DNA from 2 places in the Mesorhizobium sp. B2-3-10 genome. Region 1 is predicted to be linked to the other one. Evidence: predicted binding sites of a transcription regulator. Region 1 holds the regulator's gene; the other holds the start of a gene.
The links. The regulator LexA, encoded in region 1, represses DNA repair genes until DNA is damaged. The targets are predictions, from matches to a motif close to TGTTCNNNNTGTGTTCNG.
Positions count from the first base shown of each region.

Region 2: FJ943_RS04650 (helicase-related protein) is a predicted target of LexA. The motif match lies at 2,614-2,631, and genes of this name have one in related genera.

Region 1 covers NZ_VFVT01000014.1:38,757-44,413, reverse strand. The annotation lists gene FJ943_RS28835 (ABC transporter substrate-binding protein) at 1-585, opposite strand, end outside; gene FJ943_RS28830 (GntR family transcriptional regulator) at 735-1,508, shown strand; gene lexA (transcriptional repressor LexA) at 1,919-2,662, shown strand; gene FJ943_RS28820 (ComEC/Rec2 family competence protein) at 2,656-5,109, opposite strand; gene gltX (glutamate--tRNA ligase) at 5,213-5,657, shown strand, end outside.
Region 2 covers NZ_VFVT01000001.1:917,874-923,530, reverse strand. The annotation lists gene FJ943_RS04670 (hypothetical protein) at 1-69, opposite strand, end outside; gene FJ943_RS04665 (acetyl-CoA C-acetyltransferase) at 56-1,234, shown strand; gene phbB (acetoacetyl-CoA reductase) at 1,342-2,067, shown strand; gene FJ943_RS04655 (hypothetical protein) at 2,264-2,482, shown strand; gene FJ943_RS04650 (helicase-related protein) at 2,798-5,657, shown strand, end outside.

The DNA.
Region 1 (5,657 bases):
CACCTCGAAACCGGCGGCCGGTGCCGCCGCCTTGATCTTTTCGACCAAGGCAACGTCATTGGCCTCACCGGGATTGTAAGGCACGCCGAAGCGCTTGGCGTTCGGCAGCAGCTTCTTGGTGAAGGCCATCACCGCGGCGACGTCCTGCAGATCGCTGGCGCCCGTCATGCCTTCGTCTCCGGCGTCCCACGACGGCACCAGCTTGGCCGCCACCGGATCGGTGACCGCGGCAAAAACGATCGGAATGCCGGAACCGGCGAGCGCTTTCTTGGCGATCTGCGAGACCGGCGTGGTGATGGTGTAGATCAGCTTGGGCTGCTCGGCCTGCAGCTTGGCGATCATCTGCGGCACCAGCGATGCATCGAAATTGGTGTGGCTCTCCGTGTAGACGACATCCTTGCCCTCGACGAAGCCATTATCCGTCAGCGCCTTCTTGAAGCCGGCTATGGCGGCGTTCAATTGCGGATGCTCGCCGAAATTGGCAATGCCGATACGGATCTGATCGGCCGCGGCACTGCCGGCGCTGACCATCAATGCGCCTGCCAGGGCCAAACCCGACAACCAAGCGGATTTCGACTTCAACATCATTTCCTCCCAGATTTGATCAGGGCCGCTTGGAAACGCGGCGGCTACGGCGATCATGGTGAGTCCGCCGGTCTGTGTCAAACATTATATATAATTGTCGCTGCGACCCAATATCATATATACTTTCGCCAGACGACGGATTGATCACCATGCGGGATGAAACGAGTTCCACAAAAACGGAAGCCGCCTATCAGCTGTTGCGGCGCGACATCCTGACCACGCGCCTCATGCCCGGCGCCCCGCTCAAACTGAGTGCGCTGCGCGGCACCTATGGCGTCGGCTGGACACCGTTGCGCGAAGCCCTGTCGCGGCTCGAGGCCGAACGCCTGGTCACCGCGATCAGCAATCGTGGTTTTGCCGTGGCTCCGGTGTCGCGGGCCGAGCTGGAGGATCTGGCACGCGCCAGGATGGTGGTCGAGATACCCCTGTTCCTCGAATCGATGGAGAAAGGCGGCAGGGAGTGGGAGGATGCCGTGGTCACCGCCCACTACCGGCTCTCGCGTTGCAAGACGGCGGTCGACGATCCCTCGGACGCGGCCGTCGACAGATGGGACGAGAACCACGAGGCTTTCCATGCGGCGCTGCTGAGCGCCGCCACATGCGACTGGCTGTTGCGGTTCCGCTCGACGATCTCGGATCAGCTGCGCCGGCATCATCGCTTTCTTGGTCTGGCGCCGACACTGCGGGCCGCGGCCGGCCTCAAGGATGGCTATGAAGAGGCAATCGAAGCGCTGCGCGAAGCGATTGCGATCGAACACCATACCGCGATCATGGAAGCGGCGCTCGACCGTGACATCGAGCGGGCCAAGGCGCTGATGACGGCGCATATCGGCTACACACTGCACGTCTATGTCCACAGCGAAGACAGCGGCGCCACCAGATACGCCGCTCGCGCCGGCAGCTTGAAGGCGGGTTCGGGATAACTTCAGCGCTTCCGCGACGCCTATTCGAACGCGCTGGCCGGAGTGCGCCGAACGCCCGGATCCATGGCCGCCCGAAGCTACCAATCGTTGGCATTTTGGTTTCGTTTCGTTCCGCGAATAATGGCTCCGCGAGTTATACGTCCCCCCGAGGAGAAGCCTTCCAACTAACTGATGCCAAAGCCTCGTCGGCGGATGGGCCACAGGCCATTAACCAAAACGATTTCAATGCGCCTGCCGATGGCGGAAAGGGCTGGTTGCTGCCCGCCGTCGCGGGCAAAAAACTTCCAACCCCTTAACAAATTCATTAAACTTTAAACGGTTGCAGAACACAACTGGAACAGATAGTGTTTGTTCTGGGTTTGTTTTTTCGATTCTGGTTCAACCTTTCGTTCAATGTCTTGGGGGCCGCCATGCTGACACGCAAGCAACATGAACTGCTGATGTTCATCCACGAACGGCTCAAGGAAAGCGGGATACCGCCTTCCTTCGACGAGATGAAGGAAGCACTCGATCTTGCCTCCAAGTCGGGGATCCATCGCCTGATCACGGCGCTGGAGGAGCGCGGCTTCATTCGCCGGCTACCCAATCGGGCACGCGCGCTGGAAGTGCTGCGGCTGCCGGACTCGATCGCGCCGGGCCTCAATGCGGCAAAGAAGTTCTCGCCAAGCATCATCCAAGGCAGCCTTGGCCAAGGCAGCGCCGGACGCCAGATCAGGCCGGCCGCTGCGCCTTCGCGCCTGCCCGCGGCCGGCAACGACGACGATGCGGTTTCAGCCGTGTCCATCCCGGTCATGGGCCGTATCGCCGCCGGTGTGCCGATCGATGCCATCCAGCATCAGACGCATTCTATCTCGGTGCCGCCGGACATGATCATGGGCGGCGAGCACTATGCGCTGGAGGTCAAGGGCGACTCGATGATCGAGGCCGGTATCTTCGATGGAGACACGGTCATTATCCGCAATGCCAACACGGCAAGCCCGGGCGAAATTATCGTGGCACTGGTCGACGAAGAGGAAGCGACGCTGAAGCGGTTCCGCCGCAAAGGCGCTTCGATCGCGCTCGAGGCCGCCAATCCAGCCTACGAAACACGCATTTTCGGGCCGGACAGGGTCAAGGTACAAGGCAAGCTGGTCGGGTTGATCAGGCGCTACTGAGCCGGCTTGCCATCGGGCTTGTCGGTTTTTTTGTACGGCGGCAGCCCCCTCGCCTCGCGAGAGAATTTTCGCTGTTCGTGCCAGGGTCGGTATGGTCCGTCAACGGCGAATGCGATCGCGGCCCGGGTCGTGGCCGACTGGGAATTGAAGAAGACGGCAGCGCTTCCCTTGCGGGCGAGCTGCCGTTTGGTGACGACGAGAACCAGTGGATTGTGGCAGGCGTCATAGGCGGTCGCGTCGTTGACGATGATCAGGTCGGCGAAAGCGCAGGCTTTCCAGGTGGTCTTGCGGTCTTCGACATAGGCAATGATCGCGCCGGAAGGGTGCCTGGCAAGGCACAGGCCTTCGCGGCAGTAGAAGGGCGATCCCGGCGGCAGGTCGGTGGGACTGGCAACATCGAATTGCCCGTCTGTCGTGTCGAACATTTCCGGTTTGACGATTCTTTCGGAGATCAGGGCGCGCTTCCAGTTGTCGGTTGCGAATTCGTTGGGACGTTCCCGGTTGACGGCCAGTTCGCCATTGCCGATCGGCAGCGCGACCAGCCGCGCATCTTCGGAGATCAGCACATCGGGCGCGCGCGTGTGCGACACAGTCAACAGGCCGGCGAGCGCGAATGGCAGCGCCGCGAGCCGCAGCCATGTCGTCGCCATCGTCGCGATTACCAGCGCGACGGTGACCAGCAGCACGGATTGCTGCGAAATCAGCCCGACTCCATCGACCGGAGAGCGCTCCGATATCCACGCCGACACGGCGATCATTGCTGTCAGGCCCTTGCCCATAAGGTAGAGAGCCGGCCAATCCAGTCCGAATGGCATCAGCAGGGCGCTGGCGACGGCCAGGAACATCACGACCGACACGATCGGCATCACGGCCAGATTGGCGAACAGGCTGAGCGGCGATACCCGCTGGAAATGCCAGATGGCAAACAGTGCCGTGGCGCTGCCGGCGATAATGGACGTCATGGCCAATCCTCCTGTCGCCAGCAGGAATTTTCGCGTCAGGAATCCCGCCAGGGAACGCTTTGGCGGCGGTGGCCGCGTCTTTCCTGCATGGTGATCGGCCCAGCCGGCATAAGCGCCAACCAGGGCCGCGGTCGCGGCGAACGACATCTGAAAGCTCGGGCCGACAACCTCGTGAGGCGAGACCAGAATGACGGCGATCGCCGAGATCGCCAGATTGCGCATGGTCAGGGCAGCGCGATCGAAGAAGACGGCAATCAGCATCACCGCCAGCATGATGAAGCTGCGTTCGGCGGCAACGACGACACCGGAAATGATGAGATAGGCGGCGATCGAGAACAGTGCGGCGGCGGCCGCGTATTTCTTCACCGGCCGGCGCGCGGAAAAGTCTGGAAACAGCGCGAAGGCACCACGCAGCAGACCCATGATGGTGCCGGCCACAAGCGCCATATGCAGTCCCGAAATAGAGATGATGTGATAGATGCCGGTACGCCGCATCGCTTCATTGATTTCATCGGGTATGCCGGCGCGCACGCCGACGATCAGCGCCGCCGCGATCTCGCCTTCAGCGCCGCCGACGCTGCCCCTGATGTGGTCGGCGATGGCTTCGCGGGCATTTTCGATGCCTGAAAAAAGGCGAGCCGATAGCGGCATCTCACCGTCGTCGGCGGAAACAACCGTCGGATTGCCGAGAAAGAAGCCGCTGCCGCCGATGCCGGCGAAATAGCTGTCGAAAGAGAAGTCGTAGCTGTCCGGCCGCACCGGGCCGGTCGGCGGCAACAGTTTGGCGTAGCCTGTGATGAGCGAGCCGGCGGTCATTCCCGGCGGTATCTTGCGTGCGGAAAGCCGGACCCTTTCCGGTGCATAGCGCAGTTTCGGCCGGGCGGTCGAAATCACGTCCATGGTCAGCCGGATGCGGCCGCTCTCCATCTCTTCGAGCGAGACCACGCGGCCGGTCAGTTGCGTGGAGATTTCCGAACCCAGCATCCGGGTTCCGGCTCGCCATGTTTCGACCTTCGCCGCGAGCAGGCCCAGCGCGCACAACAGCACTGCCATGAAACACAGATGGGTTTTCGACCAGGAGCGCGAGACGAAGGCACAGACCGCCATCAGCACCACGACCGCGACGGGTTTTGCAAAGTCGGGCTCGGATGCCAGCGAGAAATAGGCGATCGCCCCAACGGCCAGACAGACCGGCACCAGCAGGAACGCGATGCCCCGGTCGAGTTCGAGCTCCGTCGCCCGGGCCACGCCATGGCGCACGCGAGGCAAGGATACCAGGCCGACTTGCCGGCGCACGCGCGCGATCCTGCCCGCGGCAGGAGCCGGCGCCGGCGCCTGCCCACCTGCCTGCAGCGACCTGGTTTCGGGTGCAGCCACGAGCGGAGATGGCAGTGGGATCGTCGCAGGCGCCGCAAACAGGGATCGCTCGCTGACGCCGATAGCGGCATCCTCGCCCCGATCCGAGCCCCGGCCTCGTCCAGTCATCGGGTCTGCCCCTTGCACCCTCGACGTCCTATGCTACATGAACGCGCAACGCGCGAAAGTCCGCACGCTGCGCACCCAGCTTCAGACGTTTTCCGAGAGTTCCATGCCCGACAAGGTCATCACCCGTTTTGCCCCCTCGCCGACCGGCTATCTGCACATCGGCGGCGCGCGCACGGCGCTCTTCAACTGGCTCTATGCAAAGCATACCGGCGGCACGATGCTGCTGCGCATTGAGGACACCGATCGCGAGCGTTCGACCGATGCGGCCACATCGGCCATTCTCGATGGCCTGACCTGGCTTGGCCTTTCGTGGGATGGTGACGCGGTCTCTCAATTCGAGCGCGCGCCGCGCCATCGCGAGGTGGCCGAGGAGCTGGTGCGCCTGGGCAAGGCCTATTACAGCTACGAGACTTCAGCCGAGCTCGAGGCAATGCGCGAAGCTGCACGCGCCAAGGGCCTACCGCCACGCTATAACGGCCATTGGCGTGACCGCGACCCGTCGGAGGCGCCGTCCGGCGTCAGGGGCGCCATCCGCATCAAGGCACCGG
Region 2 (5,657 bases), on a different contig from region 1:
AAGGGCAAAAAAGTCCTCAACGGCACAACAACACCCTTGAAGTCTGGAGAAGAAAATGTCCGCTTCCATTGTCATTGCCAGCGCCGCGCGCACGGCTGTAGGCTCCTTCAACGGCGCCTTCGCCGCCACGCCCGCGCATGAGCTCGGCGCCGTCGTCGTGCAGGAACTTTTGGCGCGTGCCGGGGTCGAACCGGCCGAGATCGACGAGGTCATCCTCGGCCAGGTGCTGACCGCGGCGCAAGGCCAGAACCCGGCCCGCCAGGCCTCGATCCTTGCCGGACTGCCCAAGGAGACCACCGCCTGGGGCCTCAACCAGGTTTGCGGTTCGGGCCTGCGCGCCATCGCGCTCGGCATGCAGCAGATCGCCACCGGCGACGCCAAGGTGATCATTGCCGGCGGCCAGGAATCGATGTCGCTGTCGCCGCACGCCGAGCACCTGCGCGCCGGCGTCAAGATGGGCGACTACAAGATGATCGACACCATGATCAAGGACGGGCTGTGGGACGCCTTCAATGGCTACCACATGGGCAACACCGCCGAGAACGTCGCCCGCCAGTTCCAGATCACCCGCGACGACCAGGACCAGTTCGCACTGGCCTCGCAGAACAAGGCCGAGGCCGCGCAGAAGGCGGGCAAGTTCAAGGACGAGATCGTCGCCTTCACCATCAAGGGCAAGAAGGGCGATACGGTTGTCGATCAGGACGAATACATCCGCCACGGCGCCACGATCGATGCCATGACCAAGCTGAAGCCGGCCTTCGACAAGGATGGCACGGTGACCGCCGCCAATGCCTCCGGCATCAATGACGGTGCCGCCGGCGCGCTGCTGATGAGCGAAGCGGAAGCCGCAAGGCGTGGCATCACCCCGCTGGCGCGCATCGCCTCCTGGGCGACCGCCGGCGTCGATCCGGCGATCATGGGCACCGGACCCATTCCCGCTTCACGCAAGGCCTTGGAACGGGCCGGTTGGTCGGCAGGGGATCTCGACCTTGTCGAGGCCAACGAGGCGTTCGCCGCACAGGCCTGCGCCGTCAACAAGGACATGGGCTGGGACCCCTCGATCGTCAACGTCAATGGCGGCGCCATCGCCATCGGCCACCCGATCGGCGCCTCGGGCGCCCGCATCTTCAACACGCTGGTCTTCGAAATGCGCCGGCGCGGCGCCAAGAAGGGACTGGCCACCCTATGCATCGGCGGCGGCATGGGCGTCGCCATGTGCGTGGAGGCTTTCTGATAGACTTTGGACGGGCGGCGCAAGCCGCCCGTTTCACATGTGGTGCCTGTAGCAAATCCAGTGCCTGCCAAGCCCGACAACAGGGCAATTTCAAAAAGGGGAAATGCATGACCAAGGTTGCAATCGTCACGGGTGGATCGCGTGGCATCGGCGCGGCGATCTCGATCGCTTTGAAGAACGCCGGCTATTCGGTTGCCGCGAACTACGCCGGCAACGACGAGGCGGCGGCGAAGTTCAAGGCGCAGACCGGCATTCCGGTCTACAAATGGTCGGTCGCCGACTATGACGCTTGCGCGGCCGGTATCAAACAAGTCGAGGCCGACCTCGGCCCTGTCTCGGTGCTGGTCAACAATGCCGGCATCACCCGCGACGCCATGTTCCACAAGATCACCCGCGAGCAGTGGAAAGAGGTGATCGATACCAATCTGTCCGGTGTCTTCAACATGACCCATCCGCTGTGGGGCGGCATGCGCGACCGCAAGTTCGGCCGCGTCATCACCATCTCCTCGATCAACGGCCAGAAGGGCCAGGCCGGTCAGGTCAATTACTCCGCCGCCAAGGCCGGCGACATCGGCTTCTCGAAGGCGCTCGCCCAGGAAGGTGCCCGCGCGGGCATCACCGTCAACGTCATCTGCCCTGGCTACATCGCCACCGAGATGGTCAAGGCAATCGACGAAAAGGTGCTCAACGAGCGCATCATCCCGCAAATTCCGGTCGGCCGCCTTGGCGAACCGGAAGAGATCGCGCGCTGCGTGGTCTTCCTCGCTTCGCAAGATGCCGGCTTCATCACCGGCTCGACCCTCACCGCCAATGGCGGCCAATACTTCGTCTGAGACGTCTGCTCGCGCAGTCCAACGCTGCGGATCCATGCGTGCCCTGCGATAAGCGGACCGGAAAATCGGTCCGCTTCCAAATGGCGCCTGACTCTTGGAAGACGCCGCTGTGACGCAATGCCCCAATCCGGCACGCAAAGGTTAATGCCGGTAGGCGCGTCTGCGCGAACCCTGTGATTAAGCCTGTGGATTCTCGGTGGATAAGCTGTTCACAAGACAAGATATTGAGGGAACAAAAAGAGAAAATACGGCCGGCGCTGCTTTGTCGCCGATTCGTTCCGGCTTTGAGCCCAATGTTAAGATTAATGGCTGGGATAAGCTGCTATTCTTTAACGTCGAGTTTAGAAAGATTAACAGTTTCATAAGTTTAACGGGCGCGCACCGAATCGCCCTCATCGTTCCCGGCGAAAGTTAACGGCAGGACCCGCCCAGCATAAAACGGGCCAGTTCGGTGATTCAGCATGTGGTGAGACTCGTGGTCACGAAATCCATATCTAGCCGTGAACAAAAGCTGAATCTTACGGAGTCGCCGATTCGTCGCTGATTCGTTCCAGACTCGTTCCAACTGTTAAGCAGGGGCTGATTTGCGGAGTGAGGCGGGCGTCTCCGGAACCCTGCCGGAACATTCTGCTTTCGCTTCGCGCCCGAAATCCCTATGTGTCGGCTGTCATACGCGCCGTCCTGGCACGCTCCCGACCACGAGAGGCCAGAAAGCCTTATTTCCGAGCCGATGAACATCCAGCCGAAACACACCGAGCCGCTGATCCTGTCGGGCCGCGACGTGACCGCCGTGCTTGGGCCGACCAATACCGGCAAGACCCATCTCGCCATCGAGCGGATGGTGGCGCACGAAACCGGTATCATCGGCCTGCCGCTGAGGCTGCTGGCCCGCGAGGTCTACACGCGCGTCTGCGAAAAGGTCGGTGCCAACAAAGTGGCGCTGATCACCGGCGAGGAGAAGATCCAGCCGCCGGGCGCCAGATATTCGGTCTGCACCGTCGAAGCCATGCCGCGTGAAACCGACGCCGCCTTTGTTGCCATCGACGAGGTGCAACTGGCCGGCGACCTCGAACGCGGCCATATCTTCACCGATCGCATCCTGCATCTGCGCGGCCGTCAGGAGACGCTGCTGCTTGGTGCCGCCACCATGCACGGTATCCTGCAGCGCTTGCTGAAAGGCGTCTCGGTAGTGACGCGGCCGCGGCTGTCGCATCTGGCCTATGCCGGCTCCAAGAAACTGACCCGCTTGCCCAGGCGCACCGCGATCGTTGCCTTCTCCGCCGACGAGGTCTATGCCATCGCCGAACTCATCCGCCGCCAGCAGGGTGGTGCGGCCGTCGTGCTCGGGGCGCTGTCGCCCCGCACCCGCAATGCTCAGGTGGCGCTGTTCCAATCGGGCGATGTCGACTATCTCATTGCCACCGATGCGATTGGCATGGGCCTCAACCTCGACCTCGACCATGTCGCCTTCGCCCAGAACCGCAAGTTCGACGGCTACCAGTACCGCAATCTGACGGCGGCCGAACTCGGCCAGATCGCCGGCCGCGCCGGCCGGCATCTGCGCGATGGCACGTTCGGCGTCACCGGCCAGGTCGATCCGCTGGACGAGGACCTCGTCCAGAAGATCGAGGGCCATGACTTCGACCCGGTGAAGGTGCTGCAGTGGCGCACCGCCCAATTCGATTTCGCCAGCCTCGATGCGCTGAAGCGCTCGATCGAGACCAACGCCCCGGTCGAGGGCCTGACACGCGCGCTGCCGGCCGTTGATGCGCAAGCGCTCGAACATCTCTCCCGCGACGAAGACATCCGCGCGCTCGCCACCAACGCCAAGCGCGTGGCGCTGCTGTGGGAAGCCTGCGCCCTGCCCGACTATCGCAAGATCGCGCCTGCCCAGCATGCCGACCTCATCGCCTCGATCTACATGGACCTCGCCCGGCAGGGCCATGTCGACGAGAACTACATGGCCGAACAGGTGCGCCGCGCCGACACCACCGAGGGCGACATCGACACGCTGTCGCACCGCATCGCCCAGATCCGCACCTGGACATTCGTGTCGAACCGGCCCGGCTGGCTGGCCGATCAGGCACACTGGCAGGAAAAGACGCGCGAAATCGAAGACAGATTGTCGGATGCGCTGCATGAGCGGTTGACGAAACGCTTCGTAGACCGCAGGACTTCCGTCCTCATGCGGCGCCTTAGAGAAAATACCATGCCTGAAGCCGAAATCAGTCCTACCGGAACCGTCCTTGTCGAAGGCCATCATGTCGGCGAGTTGCAAGGGTTCCGCTTCACCGCCGACCAGACCGCCGGCGGCGAAGACGCCAAGGCCGTGCGCACTGCCGCGCAAAAGGCGCTTGCCGCCGAGTTCGAGGCACGCGCGGAGCGCTTCGGCGCCTGCGCCAATGGCGATCTCGCGCTCGGTTCGGACGGCACGCTGCGCTGGATCGGCGCGCCGATAGGCACGCTGGTCTCGGGCGAAGACGCGCTGAAGCCGCGCCTGGTGTTGCTGGCTGACGAACAGCTGACGGGCCCGGCGCGCGACAAGGTCGCGGCGCGCGCCGAACGCTTCGTCAATTTCCAGATCGAGTCGTTGTTGAAGCCGCTGGTCGATCTGAAAAACGCCGAGCAGATTTCCGGCATCGGCCGTGGCATCGCTTTCCAGCTGGTCGAGAATTTCGGCCTCATCAACCGTCGTGACATCGCCGAAGAGATGAAATCCTTGGACCAGGAAGGCCGCGCGGCGCTGCGCCGGCTTGGCGTCCGCTTCGGTGCCTACCACGTGTTCGTGCCGGCGCTGATCAAGCCGGCACCCGCCGGGCTGGTGACGCTGCTGTGGGCGTTGAAGAACGACGGCAAGGACAAGCCAGGCTTCGGCGACGTCGTCCACGCGCTGGCGTCGGGCCGCACCTCTGTTGTCATCGACCCGGCCTTCGACAAGGCCTTCTACAAGCTCGCTGGCTACCGCAATCTCGGCCGCCGCGCCGTGCGCATCGACATTCTGGAGCGGCTGGCCGACCTGATCCGCCCGGCGACCAACTGGAAGCCCGGCCTTGGCCAGCGTCCGGACGGCGCCTATGACGGCCAGTCCTTCATGGTGACCCCGCCGATGATGTCGATCCTTGGCGCCACCGCCGACGACATGGAAGAGATCCTCAAGGGTCTTGGCTATCGCGCCGAGCCGAAGCCGGCCGCGGAAGTCAAGGCACGGCTGGAAGCGCAGGACAATGCCGCGCGGGAAGCCGCCGCGGCCAGGCAGGCAGCCGAAGAAGCAGCCCGCGCGGAACAAGCCAAGGCGGCGGAAGAGGCGGCTTCGCCGGCCGCCGAGGGAGTTGAACTGGTGCCGGATGCGGCAACCGACGTGGAGACGGAGGTTCCAGCCGAAGTCGCCGCCGACGCGCCGGTGGAAGCTGTCGCGCAAGAGCAGGCGGAAGCCACCGCTGAAGTTGCGGAGGAACCTGTAGCCGAAGCCGCTGTTGAAGCCGCCGAGCCGGCGCCGGTTGAGCCGCGGGCCGAACCTGAAACTGCCGAGCCCACCGAGGAAACCGCAGCGGCGGAGCCCGCCGTCGAAGCCTCCGCGTCGACTGAAGCCG